3 regions of the Streptomyces sp. NBC_00846 genome follow, and region 2 is predicted to be linked to each of the others. Evidence: predicted binding sites of a transcription regulator. Region 2 holds the regulator's gene; each other region holds the start of a gene.
The links. Region 2 encodes HrcA, which represses chaperone genes, less so after heat shock. Its sites were predicted from a motif close to TTNGCACTCNGNNNNNCNGAGTGCNAA; they were not measured.
Positions count from the first base shown of each region.

Region 1: the regulator HrcA is predicted to act here: its motif matches at 1,202-1,228, upstream of OG936_RS14000 (FmdB family zinc ribbon protein).
Region 3: the regulator HrcA is predicted to act here: its motif matches at 1,641-1,667, upstream of groL (chaperonin GroEL).

Region 1 covers NZ_CP108846.1:3,041,729-3,043,995, forward strand. The annotation lists gene OG936_RS13995 (MFS transporter) at 1-949, shown strand, start outside; gene OG936_RS14000 (FmdB family zinc ribbon protein) at 1,240-1,599, shown strand; gene OG936_RS14005 (S-methyl-5'-thioadenosine phosphorylase) at 1,681-2,267, shown strand, end outside.
Region 2 covers NZ_CP108846.1:2,176,554-2,178,820, reverse strand. The annotation lists gene OG936_RS10110 (MBL fold metallo-hydrolase) at 1-617, opposite strand, end outside; gene hrcA (heat-inducible transcriptional repressor HrcA) at 813-1,829, shown strand; gene dnaJ (molecular chaperone DnaJ) at 1,830-2,267, shown strand, end outside.
Region 3 covers NZ_CP108846.1:4,223,434-4,225,700, reverse strand. The annotation lists gene groL (chaperonin GroEL) at 1-1,478, opposite strand, end outside; gene OG936_RS19470 (cold-shock protein) at 1,823-2,029, opposite strand.

The DNA of each region.
Region 1 (2,267 bases), 870 kb from region 2:
GTTCGTGGCTGCCGTTCCGACCGGTGCGTCGGTTCCGCAGGTCGGGCCGATGGTCCGGGCCCGCTGGGCGGCCCTGCTGGGCGCGGCACCGGGCCGCGAGGCTTCACCGTTGCTGTCCACCGCGGCCGCGTTCGAATCGGTGACGGACGAGTTCACCTTCGTCATCGGCCCGGTGCTCGCCACCGCACTGTGCACGGGGGTGCACCCGGCGGCAGGCCTGATCACGGAGGCCGGCCTGACCCTGGTCGGCGGACTGCTCTTCGCCGCGCAGCGCCGCACCCAGCCCGCGGTGCGCAACGCCGCGCCCGGCACCTCCCGGCGGCACGCGTCCGCACTGTCCGTACCGGGTGTCCGGGTGCTCGCGGTGGCCTTCCTGGGGATCGGCGCGGTCTTCGGCGGCATGCAGGTCTCGCTGACCGCCTTCGCCGAGGAGATCGGCCGGCCGGGGGCGAACGGCCTGCTGTACGGGGTCTTCGCGGCCGGCAACATGCTGGCCGGTATCGCCTGTGGCGCCATCGCCTGGAAGATCGGACCGCGGCGGCGGCTGATCGTCGGGTACGCGGCGCTGACCCTGACCGCGTCCGGACTGTGGGCGGTGCACTCCGTGCCGCTGCTGGCCGGGCTCGGACTGCTGGTCGGGCTGTCCATCGCCCCGGCCCTGATCAGCGGCTACACGTTGGTGGAGGCATTGGTTCCGGACTCCGCCCGGACCGAGGCGTTCACCTGGCTGACGGGCTCGGTCGCCCTCGGCCAGGCGGCTGCGGTGACGGTCGCCGGACGGCTCGCGGACGTCCACGGCGCGAGCACCGGTTTCGTCGTGCCACTGGTCGGGACCGTACTCGCACTGGTCATACTCGTCGCGCTGCGTTCGAGGCTGGCACCGGCCCGCGCGACCGTCACGGCCGCGCGTGGTGCGGTTCGCCGCGATGCTGTCACGGCCGGAGAATGACGATTCCCGCGCTCGAATCACTCGAATTTCATGGGAACCGCGGAAGCCACTGGAACGACTGGAACCGCGGAGTCGGCGGGATGCGCCGGTGTGACTCATACGGACTCCTGCGGGCTCGGGCGCCGCATGATGTGGCAGCCTTCTCACCCGGGCCGACGGCCCTCACGACGGCCGAACCCTGACCGCTGCCCACCGGGCAGGTGACAGACGTTACTGCAGACAGCGGCCCGCAGCAGTTACCATGGACGACTGTTAGCACTCATCGAGTGAGAGTGCCAGGAGGAAGACAAGTGCCGACCTATCAGTACCAGTGCACCGAATGCGGCGAGGGCCTCGAGGCGGTGCAGAAGTTCACCGATGATGCCCTGACCGTGTGCCCGAGCTGCGAAGGACGCCTGAAGAAGGTGTTCTCGGCGGTAGGCATTGTCTTCAAGGGTTCCGGTTTCTACCGGAACGACAGCCGTGGCTCCTCGTCGAGCAGCGCGTCGTCCTCGGCGAAGGCGACCGGTTCCGATTCGTCGTCGACGGGGTCGGACGCGAAGTCGTCCGCCTCCTCCTCGGCTGCCGCGTCCTCGTCGTCGTCCTCTTCTTCGACTTCGACGTCTTCTTCGTCCTCTTCGTCCTCGACGAGTGGTACGTCGGCCGCCTGACCCGCACCGCACCTCCCCGGGGACCCCGCCGATCCGTTCGGCGGGGTCCCCGGCGTTTTTCAGCGCCGCTACTGTGATCGCATGGCGAACGCAGAGATCGGTGTCATCGGCGGCTCGGGCCTGTACTCCTTCCTGGAGGACGTCACGGAGCTGCGTGTGGACACCCCGTACGGACAGCCGAGCGACTCCCTCTTCCTGGGCGAGGTCGGCGGCCGCCGGGTCGCCTTCCTTCCCCGCCACGGACGCGGCCACCATCTGCCGCCGCACCGCATCAACTACCGGGCCAACATGTGGGCGCTGCGTTCCGTCGGCGTACGACAGGTACTCGGCCCGTGCGCGGTGGGCGGACTGCGTCCGGAGTACGGACCGGGCACGCTGCTCGTACCCGACCAGATGGTGGACCGCACCAAGGCTCGTACGCAGACGTTCTACGACGGGGAGATCCGGGCCGATGGCGCGGAGTCGAATGTCCTGCATCTGGGCTTCGCCGACCCGTACTGCCCCGAGGGGCGCAGGGCCGCGCTGACGGCGGCTCGCGCGAAGCGCTGGGAGCCGGTGGACGGCGGGACGCTGGTGGTCGTCGAGGGGCCGCGCTTCTCGACCCGGGCGGAGTCGCGCTGGCATGCGGCGATGGGCTGGTCGGTGGTCGGGATGACGGGGCACCCGGA
Region 2 (2,267 bases):
AGTTCCAGCAGCCGGTCCAGCGCGGCCGGCCAGCGCGACGGGACCGCGTCCCGGCCCGCCTGCGGTTCACCGGACTCCTCGACCAGGTCCCCGCAGAGCACCACCGCGGGGGAGCCGGGCACGAGCACGGCCAGGTCGTGGCCGCTGTGGGCGGGGCCCACGTTCGCCAGCAGCACCTGGCGGCCGCCCCCCAGATCGAGCGTCCACTCACCGCACACCTCGTGGTGCGGCGCCACCACGACACCGGTGGCCTCCGCCGCGTCGTGCTCGGACACCCCGTGGCGTACCGCGGAGGCGTACAGGGAGTCCGCCCCGGACGTCAGCAGGCCCGCCATGCCGACCGCCCCGTACACCTGGGCGCCGGAGAACGCCGCGGTGCCCAGCACATGGTCGAAGTGCGGGTGGCTGAGTGCGATATGCGTCACCTTCCGGCCGAGCAGGGCCTGTGCCTGAGCCCGTACTTCGGCGCCTTCGCGGAGTGTCGATCCGGTGTCGTAGAGCAGAACTCCCTCCGCTCCGACCACCAGTGCGACGGTCGCGTCCCATCCGGGAAGGCGCCGGCGGCCCATTCCGTGACCGAGTCGCTCCCAGCCGAACTCTTCCCAAAAGGCATCCATACAGCGACGCTATCGGCAACGACCTGCGCGGTCTCGGGGTGGCGTGGCCGGTCGCCCTTGCTAGGCCCCCACTCGGCCGCCGTACACTGGCCGGGGGATTGCTGGCACTCGCGACGACAGAGTGCCAGGCGGATTCCCGGGAATGACCCAGGAACGGCCCGAGAACCACGAGGAACACAGCTGGAGGTGTGCGCGATGCTCAGCGAACGCAGACTCGAAGTGCTGCGCGCCATCGTCCAGGACTATGTCGGCACCGAGGAGCCCGTGGGTTCCAAGGCGCTCACCGAGCGGCACAAGCTGGGGGTCTCCCCGGCCACCGTCCGCAACGACATGGCGGTGCTGGAGGACGAGGGCTTCATCGCCCAGCCCCACACCAGTGCGGGACGCATCCCGACGGACAAGGGCTACCGGCTCTTCGTCGACAAGCTCGCGGGCGTCAAGCCCCTCTCGTCGCCGGAACGCCGAGCCATTCACAACTTCCTCGACGGCGCGGTCGACCTCGACGACGTCGTGGGCCGTACCGTACGGCTGCTCGCGCAGCTGACCCGGCAGGTCGCCATCGTGCAGTACCCCTCGCTGACCCGGTCCACGGTGCGGCATGTGGAACTGCTGTCGCTGGCGTCCGCCCGGCTGATGCTCGTGCTGATCACGGACACCGGCCGGGTCGAACAGCGCATGATCGACTGTCCCGCCCCGTTCGGTGAGACGTCGCTCGCCGATCTGCGGGCCCGGCTCAACAGCCGGGTCGTCGGGCGCCGCTTCGCGGATGTCCCGCAACTGGTGCAGGATCTGCCGGACTCATTCGAGAGCGAGGACCGGGGAACGGTCTCCACCGTGCTCTCCACCCTGCTCGAAACCCTCGTCGAGGAGACGGAGGAGCGGCTGATGATCGGCGGCACCTCCAACCTCACCCGCTTCGGGCACGACTTTCCTGTGATGATCCGGCCGGTGCTGGAGGCACTGGAGGAGCAGGTCGTGCTGCTGAAGCTGCTCGGCGAGGCCAAGGACTCGGGCATGACCGTACGAATCGGGCACGAGAACGCCCACGAGGGGCTCAACTCCACGTCCGTCGTCGCGGTCGGCTACGGTTCGGGCGACGAAGCAGTCGCCAAACTCGGCGTGGTCGGACCGACCCGCATGGACTACCCCGGAACGATGGGAGCGGTACGCGCAGTGGCACGTTACGTCGGACAGATCCTGGCGGAGTCGTAAGTGGCCACGGACTACTACGCCGTACTCGGCGTGCGCCGCGACGCATCTCAGGACGAGATCAAGAAGGCATTCCGGCGGCTCGCTCGCGAGCTGCATCCGGATGTGAACCCCGATCCGAAGACCCAGGAGCGGTTCAAGGAGATCAACGCCGCCTACGAGGTGTTGTCGGACGCGCAGAAGAAGCAGGTCTACGACCTCGGCGGCGACCCGCTGTCCGCCTCCGGCGGCGGTGGCGCCGGCGGATTCGGACAGGGTGGCTTCGGCAACTTCTCCGACATCATGGACGCGTTCTTCGGTACGTCGTCGCAGCGCGGGCCACGTTCGCGTACCCGGCGCGGCCAGGACGCGATGATCCGGCTGGAGATCGATCTCGCCGAGGCCGCGTTCGGCACCACCAAGGACATCCAGGTCGACACGGCGGTCGTCTGTGCGACCTGC
Region 3 (2,267 bases), 2.0 Mb from region 2:
GGGTCGAGAATGCCCTCGGCGATCATGTCGACGTACTCGCCGGTCGCGGCGTTCAGACCGTGACCGATCGGCAGGTTGCGCACCTTCTCGACCACGACGCCGCCCTCAAGACCACCGTTGATGGCGATCTGCTTGAGCGGGGCCTCCAGCGCCAGCTTGACGGCGTTGGCGCCGGTCGCCTCGTCACCCGAGAGCTCCAGCTTCTCGAAGACGGCCGAGGCCTGGAGCAGAGCCACGCCACCACCGGCGACGATGCCCTCCTCGACGGCGGCCTTGGCGTTGCGCACCGCGTCCTCGATGCGGTGCTTGCGCTCCTTGAGCTCGACCTCGGTCGCGGCACCGGCCTTGATGACGGCCACGCCGCCGGCCAGCTTCGCGAGGCGCTCCTGGAGCTTCTCGCGGTCGTAGTCCGAGTCGGAGTTCTCGATCTCGGCACGGATCTGGTTGACGCGACCCTGGACCTGGTCGGTGTCACCGGCGCCGTCGACGATCGTCGTCTCGTCCTTGGTGATGACGACCTTGCGGGCGCGGCCGAGCAGGTCGAGACCGGCGTTCTCCAGCTTGAGGCCGACCTCCTCGGAGATGACGGTGCCACCGGTGAGGATGGCGATGTCGCCGAGCATGGCCTTGCGGCGGTCACCGAAGCCCGGGGCCTTGACGGCGACGGACTTGAAGGTGCCACGGATCTTGTTGACGACCAGGGTCGACAGGGCCTCGCCCTCGACGTCCTCGGCGATGATCAGCAGCGGCTTGCCGGACTGCATGACCTTCTCCAGCAGCGGAAGGAGGTCCTTCACGTTGCTGACCTTGGAGTTCACGATCAGGATGTACGGGTCGTCGAGCGACGACTCCATGCGCTCCATGTCCGTGGCGAAGTACGCCGAGATGTAGCCCTTGTCGAAGCGCATACCCTCGGTGAGCTCCAGCTCCAGACCGAAGGTCTGGGACTCCTCGACGGTGATGACGCCTTCCTTGCCGACCTTGTCCATGGCCTCGGCGATGAGCTCGCCGATCTGGGTGTCGGCGGCGGAGATGGAGGCGGTCGAAGCGATCTGCTCCTTGGTCTCCACGTCCTTGGCCTGCTCCAGGAGGGCGGCGGAGACGGCCTCGACGGCCTTCTCGATGCCCCGCTTGAGAGCCATCGGGTTGGCACCCGCGGCGACGTTGCGCAGGCCCTCGCGGACGAGAGCCTGGGCGAGAACGGTGGCGGTGGTCGTACCGTCGCCGGCGACGTCGTCCGTCTTCTTGGCGACCTCCTTGACCAGCTCCGCACCGATCTTCTCGTACGGGTCCTCCAGCTCGATCTCCTTGGCGATGGACACACCATCGTTGGTGATCGTGGGGGCGCCCCACTTCTTCTCAAGGACGACGTTGCGACCCTTGGGGCCAAGGGTGACCTTGACGGCGTCGGCGAGCTGGTTCATGCCGCGCTCGAGACCGCGCCGGGCCTCCTCGTCGAACGCGATGATCTTGGCCATGTGAAGTGGTCCTCCCGGACAGGGGTGGATTGCTCCGGACCGAGTGGCGCCCGCGACGGACGGCCTGCCTGACCGGTGGTTCCTTGCCCCACCGGACCTGCGGGCCTCACCGGCCCGGTCCAAGTTCTGTCACTCTCACCTGGAGAGTGCTAACGCCAATGATTAGCACTCGACCCTCGAGAGTGCAAGCGTCCGCCTCGGGATGTGGACAATGACGACCATGCTCGGACGGCCCCGTACGCACGGACGCGCGGCGCACGGACACGCGAACGCGCGGAGGGTCCGTACCCCTGGGGTACGGACCCTCCGTGCGTGAGTAGTGTCGTTGGCCGACCGCGTCGAGCTCAGCCGACGGCGAGCTTGACCATGTCCGCCTGCGGCCCCTTCTGGCCCTGCGAGATCTCGAATTCAACTCGCTGACCCTCTTCGAGGGTGCGGTACCCGTCCATCTGGATCGCGCTGTAGTGGACGAAAACATCCGCACCACCGTCGACCGCGATGAAGCCGTACCCCTTCTCCGCGTTGAACCACTTGACGGTGCCCTGAGCCATGCCTAACTCCCCTATTACTGGCCCTTGCACAGGACCGCACTTCGCGGACCCGGGTCAGAACTCACCCTCCGACAGGAGAGGGTGCGTGCGCCGGAACGCGTCGACCGCGGCCGAATGTATCTGCCCAACTGCCCTCTGCAACAGGTCAATCGGACGAGAAATCTGGGCAGCACCGAACGCCCGAATATGAGGAATTCATGAGATTCCAGGGCAAGTCGGGCCGGGCAAAGGTGACTTA